3 regions of the Trichococcus shcherbakoviae genome follow, and region 1 is predicted to be linked to each of the others. Evidence: riboswitches for the same ligand, from Rfam matches in the RefSeq annotation. Region 1 holds a riboswitch; each other region holds the start of a gene.
The links. Region 1 has a riboswitch for thiamine pyrophosphate ahead of tenA (thiaminase II). Riboswitches for the same ligand answer to the same signal wherever they lie in the genome.
Positions count from the first base shown of each region.

Region 2: another riboswitch for thiamine pyrophosphate. It lies ahead of thiT (energy-coupled thiamine transporter ThiT); the one in region 1 lies ahead of tenA (thiaminase II).
Region 3: another riboswitch for thiamine pyrophosphate. It lies ahead of thiW (energy coupling factor transporter S component ThiW); the one in region 1 lies ahead of tenA (thiaminase II).

Region 1 is NZ_OY762653.1:1,742,905-1,746,179, reverse strand. Features, by position in the region: gene ACKPBX_RS08370 (ABC transporter ATP-binding protein) at 1-303, opposite strand, end outside; gene ACKPBX_RS08365 (ECF transporter S component) at 318-896, opposite strand; gene tenA (thiaminase II) at 932-1,606, opposite strand; TPP riboswitch at 1,754-1,880, opposite strand; gene ACKPBX_RS08355 (transaldolase family protein) at 1,976-2,638, opposite strand; gene ACKPBX_RS08350 (PTS glucitol/sorbitol transporter subunit IIA) at 2,645-3,013, opposite strand; gene srlE (PTS glucitol/sorbitol transporter subunit IIB) at 3,086-3,275, opposite strand, start outside.
Region 2 is NZ_OY762653.1:610,817-614,091, forward strand. Features, by position in the region: gene ACKPBX_RS02885 (NAD-dependent epimerase/dehydratase family protein) at 57-842, shown strand; gene ACKPBX_RS02890 (hypothetical protein) at 987-1,304, shown strand; TPP riboswitch at 1,419-1,519, shown strand; gene thiT (energy-coupled thiamine transporter ThiT) at 1,576-2,151, shown strand; gene ACKPBX_RS02900 (YitT family protein) at 2,304-3,170, opposite strand.
Region 3 is NZ_OY762653.1:1,981,410-1,984,684, forward strand. Features, by position in the region: gene ACKPBX_RS09515 (DUF5131 family protein) at 1-423, shown strand, start outside; gene ACKPBX_RS09520 (zinc-binding dehydrogenase) at 448-1,431, shown strand; TPP riboswitch at 1,468-1,570, shown strand; TPP riboswitch at 1,633-1,734, shown strand; gene thiW (energy coupling factor transporter S component ThiW) at 1,866-2,357, shown strand; gene ACKPBX_RS09530 (MurR/RpiR family transcriptional regulator) at 2,655-3,275, shown strand, end outside.

The DNA of each region.
Region 1 (3,275 bases):
ATTTTCGAGCACAAAAGCGAGTTCTTCATCGACATAGGGCATGCAGAATTGGCTGTCCGGGTCCTGAAAAACATAGCCCCAGGAAGCCGGCGTCACGAGCTTTTCGGCCTTCATCGGCACTTCGATCGATTGCGGAATCAGCCCGCTCAACACCTGCAGCAGCGTGGATTTGCCGCAGCCGGACGGCCCCAAAAGCAGCACTTTTTCGCCTTCAGCCACCGAAAAGGAAAGGTCCTTGAACAACAAATCGGCGTCGCCGGGAAACTTCAACTTCAGCTTTTCCACATACGCTCGCTGCTCCATTTCCGCCATCCTCCTTAATCCATATCTGTGAAATCTTCAGTCGAAAGCGGACGGACAAGGTTCGTCACGCCGGTATCCTCCAGGACTTCCGCCAAGTAGTAGGCCAGCACCCCGGCAAAGAAAATCGAGCCGGCAAAACGGGCCAACAAATACAGCGCCAAGTTCCAAGCAGCCAACTCAGCAATCTGCCCGTTCAACGCATCCACCACTAGCGAACCCACGCAAGATGCCGAAGCTGCCAAAGCGGCAACCTTCAGGTCAAAACGTTTGTAACGGAAGGCCATGAACACTAATTCCGCAAACAATCCTTGCACCACGCCGGAAAGCAAGACGGTCAGACCCCATGGCGACCCCAAAAGGAATTCACCTGAAGCCGCAGCGATTTCCGCCAACAGCGCCACACCCGGTTTGCGGATGATGAAATAGGCGAAGGTACCGGCGATGAACCACATGCCGTACAGCAGCTGATCAAGATGCAGACCCAACGGCTGCACCGCGTAATAAACCGTTCCCCACAGGATGTAGACGATCCCGAAAGCGATGGCGATGACGATCGTCACCAAAATATCTGTAAGCTTCAATTCTTTTTTCATTTTCTCTGTCTCCTCTTTGCGTTTGATTTTGTCGCTCAGTTCTCCAACGGTACCGGCCATGTTTCCATGCGATAGGCCATTTCCCAAAATGCGTATTCGTACTGGCTGCTGATGATGAAATGTTCTTTCATCCTTTCACGGTCCGCTTCGGTTGCAGATGTAGCGATCTTATCCAGATGCGCAATCTGTTCATCCACCCGGTCCTGAAAATCCTTCCCGCCATAGGTAGCGATCCATTCCTGATAGATCGGTTCTTCAGGTGCCGCGTCAATGAAGGCGTCGCCGATTTCGGCATAAAGCCAGTAGCAAGGCAGAACGGCGGCGATCACATCCCCCAAATGCCCCGAGTGGCCGGCATGATAGAGATGGGACGTGTAGGCGTATGTTGTGGGCGCGGGTTTGAAACACTCTTTTTCTTCCGCGGTGATGCCCAGCCTTTTCGAAAATTGTTCATGCAGGCCGATTTCGGCGCTGTACGTATGCTTCGCGAAGTCGGCGAACTGGTTGGTCGTCGCAATATCCGGTGCTTTGGCTGCGCCGAGCGCCAAAATTTTGGCGAAGCGCGTCAGGTAATAGGAATCCTGCTGGATGTAAAAACGGAAATTCTCCAACGGCAAGGTGCCGTCCCCGATCCCTTTCACAAACGGATGCTCCATGCTGGCTGCCCAGATCGGTTCTACCGCTTGGCGGATTTGTGCTGAAAATGTCATTGCTTTCCCTCCATATGCTGTGAGCGCTCCGCAAGGGTCCCGACTTATCCGAACGGCCGCTCTTGATTTTTGCAAACAAAAAAACCACTCTCTTCCCAACGGAAAAAAGTGGTTGTATGTTCCTTATGCAATAGGGACTTACTTAGCCAAAAGAGGCTGCCACTTCCCTACGCTGGTACAAACCAGATCAGGTTCTAAGGGTCTCGAAGTCCTACTTCGATCTCAGCTTTTTGGCGGACAGTCATCCGCCGGTAAAGCACCCCTAGTGGTAAAAAGAATATTCAGTTCATTTGCTATTGTTCTAATCGTATCATAATTTTTCCGGAAGTCAACTCGTTCTGTTGCACGAAACGTTACCGTTTCTTGTATTTATTCACCATATGCAGCCAACAACGCTTGTCCGTCTGCTTCAAAAACCTGCAATGCCTGCAGCGCCAAATCCTTGTTCATCATGTTATTCAGGACATCCGGAGGGATCGTGGCAGTATGCGCGCCCGACTCCAAAGAATCGATGACTTGTTGGGAATTTTTGAAGCTCGCTGCCATGATTTTGGTCTTGTAGCCTCTGGCATCGATGAACGTCCGCATGGAACGGATCGCCTTGAAGGGATCGATCGCATTGTTCAGCATCCTGTTCACATACGGTGCCAGATAATCGCATCCGGCTGCGGCGGCCAGGATCCCCTGGTCCGCAGAATAGATCAGTGTCCCCAGGATCGCTCTTTCCGGATCGTCCTCTTTCACTTTTTTGATTGTTTCCAAGCCTGCTTGTGTAACGGGAATCTTTATCGAAAGTCGGTGATTTGCATCAAATGTCTTTATTGCTTCATAATCGGCAAACATTTCTTCAGAAGTCGTACCCAGCAATTGTACAAAAAGTTCCGTCGGCTCCAAAGCCAATAAATCTTGTAATTGTTTGAAGCGACTGCCGGAACCAGTCGACAAAATCGTCGGGTTGGTGGTGACTCCTTTCAGAAATCCGCTTTTCAAAAAACTTCCGATTGCTTTGATGTCGTTCGAATCTATGTACATACGCTACTACCCCACAGTTTCAGTGATTTTGATGATGGTGCCTTCCGCGATTTCGTTCACTGTTTTGTGTTCAACATACAGCGAGCCTGCCAATTCAGCGACTGTTTCTCCGCTGAAGTTAATGGTGATGTGCCCCAGATCCCTGAGGTTTTTGTTGACCACATCACCCACTGCTGTGACGCGATAACTATCGTCGCCGATAACCAACGCGTGTCCTAGTTGAATATCCTGCTCCAGTGCATTTTGTTCGATCAGGAAGCAATATGGCCGCAATGCTTCCGGAGCATCGTCTCCGAACAATACCATCATATCCTCAGCTAAAAACTCCTTAGCGTTAGGTCCGATTTCTGTGACTACCGTTGAATAAATTGACATTTTTCTTCACCTTTTCCGATTATTACTTTTTATTTACGAGGCAAAGCGGGCTTGTCCCGCTTTTCTTCTTTTTTAATATAGTCCGAAGCTTGCTAACCAAGCGACGAATACGCGGGGCACACCGTTCAGGAATCGAGAATAAAGAACGGATGGTACGCCGACTTCTACTGTTTTGGCTTCTGCTTCTTGCAAGCCTAACCCGACTGGAATGAAATCGCAAGCATTTTGTGTGTTGATGGCGAACAAAGCCGGTAAAGCTAAG
Region 2 (3,275 bases), 1.1 Mb from region 1:
AGTTAAAGCAAAGTCACTCACTATTGTAACTGCACAGAAACAAGGGGGTACCGATAATGACGACGATAATGATCACCGGCGCAAGCGGTAATATAGGAAGAGTTTTGGTGGATCACCTGAAGAAGAGCTACGAACTGACCTTGGTGGATGTCCATTTCCATGACGTCGAGCCGGCCCTTTTGGAGGGTACCATCGTCAAAGAATTGGACCTCACTGTCGTCGGCAACTGGGATGGCCTGCTCGAAGGGATCGATTACGTCATCCATCTGGCCGGAAACCCTTCACCCGATGCCGTTTTCGACGATGCGCTGATCGGGTTGAACTACAAGATGCCCTACTACCTGTTCAAGGAATCATCCAAGTACGAGAACTTTGTCAAGCGCATCATCTTCGCCAGCTCTATCCATGCTGTCAGCGCCTACCCGAAAAATGTGCAGGTTCCGGTCGATGCACCGGTCCGCCCCGGCGACCTTTACGGCGTTTCGAAAGTCTATCTGGAGGGTTTGGCCAGCCATTTCGCCTTTACCAAAGGCCAGGAATCGATCGGCATCCGCATCGGCAACTTCAATGAAAATATCGACGACCCGATCACCGATGAAGCAGGTTTGTCCGAATACCTGTCTCCAAGGGATTTTTGCCACTTGGTCGACTGCGCCCTGAAAGCGAAGCTTGTTGAGCCATTCTTGTTGGTGAACGGACTTTCCGACAATCGTTTCCCGCGCCTGGACATCTCACAGGCGCGCACCGCCATCGGTTATCGGCCGACAGATGATGCCTTTGTGCTGAAGGGTTTCTTTAAGGATGATAACGGCGATCCCGTTGAACTATCCGAAGAGCATTGAGCCGTCGATTTATGAACAATTTTCCGTTTTTGCACGGTTTCGCCTGCATCCGCCTCCAATAGCTATTGAAGAGCCATAAACGAACTGATATGATGTTCTTTGGAGACAAAAGATGTTTCAGATAGACGGAAGGATGTACAACAAATGGCGAAAAAGAACAAAGGCAATCAGATCCAGCGCAAAAATGTGACCCCAACAATACCGGAACTGCATAAAAATAAACAAGCAGCGGCAAAGAAAAATCTGCCGGTGGATGAAGATCCAACATTGCAAAATTCCTTTACTTACACGATGTACGGTATGCTTATAGGCGCTTCAATCGGCTACTTCGCGGGCAACCTGACGATCGGCTTCGGTATCGGCACAATAATCGGTGGCCTAATCGATTCCTACCTGAATACCCAGAAGAAAAAGAAACGCGAAGCCATCCTGAAGGCACAGGCAGAAAAAGAACTGAAATAGGTAGTTTTGCACAAAAGATTGTTCAGGCCGCCGTTTTTTCGGACGTGCCTTTGTGCAGCGTGAATCTTGCATAACGAAATAAACTGTAGTAAAGTTAGCTGTAACTAAATAAACCGTTTCACAAAGGGGTGCCTTCATGGCTGAGATTGAACTTAGATTCTGACCCTTCGAACCTGTTCGTTAGCACGAGCGTAGGGATTGTGATTGAGAATTGAAATTCATTCTCCTCCTTTGTTGATGGTGTATTATGCCCAAAAAGGAGGAGTTTTTTATGTCAAAAAATCTGAACATCTGGATTGAAGGGACCATCATCGCGGCTTTAGCGACAGTGTTGTCTTTGATCCCTTTCAATATCGGCCCTAGTTTTTCCGTAACGGTAGGAGCGCCGGTCATGATTCTTTATTGCCTGCGCCGCGGTCTGGTTCCCGGTTTCTTCGCCAGTTTCCTGTGGGGTGTGCTGCACATCCTGATCGGGACTGCATACATCCTGACACCGCTGCAAGGATTCATCGAATACTTCATCGCCTTCGGTTTCACCGGTTTGGCCGGCCTGTTCACGCCTAAAGTCCAACAAGCAATCGCTGATCAAAACCAAAAGTCATTGGTGTGGCAAGTCATTTTGGGCACCATCGTCGGCACGGTCGGCCGCTACTTCTGGCACACAATCGCCGGCTACTATTTCTGGGGATCCTACGCCCCTGAAGGCTGGAGCGCATGGTTCTACTCGATTACGCTGAACGGCGCCAGCGCATTGGCGACCGGCGCATTCACGATTATGGTACTGGCCGTCATCGCGAGGACCAACCCGCAATTGTTCGTACCGAAAAAATCGGCGCGCGGGTACTGAGCGGCTGCCGACCAATTAGTTATTAACGGGGTGCGTCGGCTGTTTAGCTTAAATCACTAAAGGAACTGTCGACGAACCAATTTTAGTCGTGTAATAAAAATCAACAAAGCAGAGGCAGCCTCCATTTTCGAGGCTGCCCCTGCTTTATTTTATTATTCTACAAGCCCGGATTGGCGTTCCAGTGTGAAACCCTTCCCGGCAACCTCATGCACCTGACCGATGATCACGAAAGCAAAAGGATCAATATCGTTGACCAAGGCGTTGATGGCGGACAGTTTACGCTGCTCGATGACGCACAGCACCGCTTGCTGCTGCGCCCCCTCGAAAGCCGTTTCGATATTCACCAGCGTCAGACCGACGTCCTGCACATACAGCAACGCTTCTTTGATTTCCTCAAACTTTTTGGAAATGATGAAAAGCTGCATCTTATTTGTCCCGGTTACCATAACTTTATTGATGACGATGGACGTCAGGAACACCATGATGAGCCCGTAAAGGATCTGTTCCATGCTGGAAAAGAACGCCTGGATCAGTAAAAAAATGACGTCGAACGTGTACATCCCGACCGCAACCGGAATGCGGAAATGCTTGTTCAGAAGCAACGGCGGAATATCCATCCCACCTGTTGAAGCACCGACCTTAAAAACAAGCCCGACACCCAACCCGCAGAGGATCCCTGCATAGATTGCCGAAAGCAAAATATCATCGGTCATGTCCTGCAAAGTGGGTATTGTCCGGAAAAAAGTCAAAAAAGTCGGAAAAATGATTGTACTCAGAATCGTCGTCAAGGCGAACTTCTTGCCCAACAAGGCGGCCCCAACGAAAAACATGAAGCCGTTGAATATCAGCACGACCGAGGAAATGTTCAATCCGAAGAAATGATTCAAAATAATGGCAAGCCCCGTCGATCCCCCAGCAATCAGATTTTTCGGCAAAATGAACGCCGCAATCGCAAATGCGACAATAACGTTTCCAGCAATGACTGCAACTATCGGTTTTAATGTATGTAAAAGCTTCAAACAAGCCCCTCCTTTATTTAGGATAACCTTCAGTAAAAAGATATCCACGACATTATAACAGATATATGCTGGATGGAAAGCGTAGTAGCACATTTTATAAACCAA
Region 3 (3,275 bases), 240 kb from region 1:
GCCGCACCGTTGATCGGCGAAATCGACTTGACGAAGCATTTGTCATCCGGAAAAATCGAACGCGTCATCGTCGGCGGGGAAAACTATGACGGGGCAAGGGAATGCCAATATGAATGGGTGCAGAGGATGCACCAAGACTGCGTGATAAATAATGTGAACTTCGAGTTCATCGAAACCGGGAATCATTTTGTGAAGAACGGACGGAAGTATGAAATTTTGGACAAAAGAAAGCAGCAGGAGCAAGCAAAGAAATCCGGCTTGTTTTATGAAGGGCGTGCGGTTTCGGTTCATCTGACGGAAGTTGCCCAGGGCGAATCGGTGCCGCTTTTTCGAACCGACGCCGTGACTTTGTGCGATTCCTGTGCCTACAAGAAATTTTGCGGTACGCAATCCGGCAGCCCCAGCTGCATGTTATCATTATGAAAAATTAAGACAGAGGGTGGAAGAATGAAGGCAGTCGTAGTGCATGAAGCGGGTGGACCGGAAAAACTGGTGCATGAGGAAGTTCCTCTTCCGGAAATCCGGGAAGGCTGGTCGCTCGTGAAGGTCATGGGCTTCGGCATCAACCATTCGGAAATCTTTACCCGAGAGGGGAAATCCCCTTCGGTCAAGTTTCCCCGCATTTTAGGGATTGAATGTGTAGGGATTGTGGAACGTTCGACCGACGAAGAGAGATTGCCGCTCGGTCAAAAAGTGGTGTCGATCATGGGGGAAATGGGGAGAGCATTCGACGGGAGTTATGCGGAATATGCTTTGTTGCCGAATGACCAAATCTATCCCGTCCACACCGATCTGCCTTGGTCCCAACTGGCTGCCATTCCGGAAACCTACTATACGGCTTTCGGTTCCATGAAGAATCTGCGGATCCAATCGTCCGATCAGATTTTGGTTCGGGGGGCAACGAGCGGTGTGGGGGTTGCCTTTGCCAAGTTAATCAGAGCCCAATTCCCCGATATCAGGATTTACGGAAGCACACGAAAAGCCGAAAAGGGCGAGAGACTGAAGGAAGCCGGCTTCACCGACTACGTCGAAGATCGCAACGGCATTTTGGATACCGAGGAGACTTTCGACAAGATTCTGGAATTGATTGGGCCCGCGACGATCAAGGACAGCCTTTCCCATATACGGGAAGCTGGCATTGTCTGCAGCACCGGTCAACTCGGCGGGAAATGGTTTCTGGAGGATTTCGATCCCATCATGGAATTGAAGCACAACAGCTACTTGACTACTTTCCATTCGAATGAAGTTTCCGGTGAAAAGTTGAATGAACTGCTGGCTTACATTGAGGGGAAAGGCGTTGCGGTGGATCCGGAGAGGGTTTTCACGCTCGAAAAGGTTGCCCAAGCCCATGCCTTTTTGCAGAGCCAGAACAGTTTCGGAAAAGTCATCGTGCTGGATCCGAGCGCAAGACGAGAAGAAGCTTCAGAATAGGGTTGCGTTTCCACAGGTTATTGGTTAGAATTTAATGAGAAACACTGGGGGTGCGCGTAAGCGCTGAGACCGACACTGTCGGAACTCTTTGTACCTGATCTAGTTCATACTAGCGTAGGGAATGTGGCGTTTGACTATTCGCATAATAGACATCAAAACGTTATATTTTCTGATTTTCGCATCAGATTATATAGCGTTTTTTAATTTCAGTAGGGGTGCGCAACTGCGCTGAGACCGACACTGTCGGAACCCTTCAAACCTGATCCAGTTCGTACTGGCGGAGGGAACTGAGCTTGGTCTGGAATCCGTACGTATATCCAAGACATCTCAGGGGAGGTGTCTGTTTATTTTCATTCAATTCAGGGAGGAGGGGGAACGGCTCGCATAGGTCAGGATTAAAAAGGAATCATTCAAACTGAAAAGGGGAAAACATTATGAACACAAAAAAATTAGTCACCACTGCCTTGATCATCGCCATGGGGGTAGTCAGCAACAGCATCTTTGTCATCCCGATCGGCATTGCAAAGGTAGCACCGATGCAGCATCTGCTGAACGTATTGACTGCTGTCTGGTTAGGACCCGGATATGCCGTCCTTCAGGCCTTCGGCGTTTCCGTGCTGCGCAACTTGTTGGGGACAGGGACCGTCTTTGCCTTTCCGGGCAGCATGATCGGGGCTATTTGTGCAGGTCTGTTTTATGCCAGAACGCAAAAGCTCGGTTACGCGGCACTGGGTGAATGGATTGGCACCGGAATCCTGGGGTCGTTGGCGAGCACTTTGCTGGCGCAGTTCTTTATGGGCATGGAAGCCGCATTGATGCTCTTTTTGCCGAGCTTCGCGATCAGTTCCGCCATCGGAGCGGGTATGGCTTATTTCATCATCCTGGAAATGGGAAAAAGAAGCGTGTTGGACCGGAACAGAACGTAAGAAAAGGCTGTTATATAAATTAACTAAGAAACAACCGGAACGTGAACCGGTTGTTTTTTTGCCGTTCTCCGAGATATAGCCGCTGATCGAAGCTGGCGATTATTTCCGTTGTTCTCCACCGGTAAACGGGTGAGCATGGTAGCAGGCGACTAACATTAATGCGAAAGAAAATAATTTTCATTAAATAATAATTGAAAAAACTATTTTCATGTGTTATTCTATCAGCGTAGAGAAAAGGCGAAGTCAAAAATGCGTACCTCGCTTTTGGCGTTTGCGCACAGCAGGAGGCAACAAGCAATGACAATCATCGAGGAAATCCAAAACCAGTATTCCGCTTTTTCCGCAAATGAGAAAAAAATCGCGGATTACATTCTCCGGAACAAAGCTTCCATCAAAAATATGAATATCAAGGATTTAGCGGCGAAGGTGGATACATCGACGTCCAGCATCACCCGTTTCTGCAAACATATCAACATCGATGGGTTTGTGGATATGAAGATTGCGTTGCGCTCAGTGACAAGCAACCAGCAATTGAAAGAAATGCCGACCGTCTATGATGATATTTATGGCTACTATACGCAAGTCATCGATGAAACCAATCAGATGATCGAGGATCAAGCAATCGAAACGGTTGTCGATTGGATCAAAAATGCAAAAAAAACCGTGATTTACGGCATCGGCAGTTCCGGATTTACGGCCGCTGAATTGGCGCAACGCTTGATCCGGATGGGCTTGAATGTCACTGGGGTCACCGACTCCCACTTGATGATCATCAACAGCTCGATCATCAAGGAAGACGAATTGGTGATCGCCATTTCCAATTCGGGGGAAACGCCGGAGTTGATTGCGTCATTGGAAATCGCGAAAAAGAAAAAAGCGAAGATCATCGCGCTGACCAGCTTCAAAAACAGTTCTCTG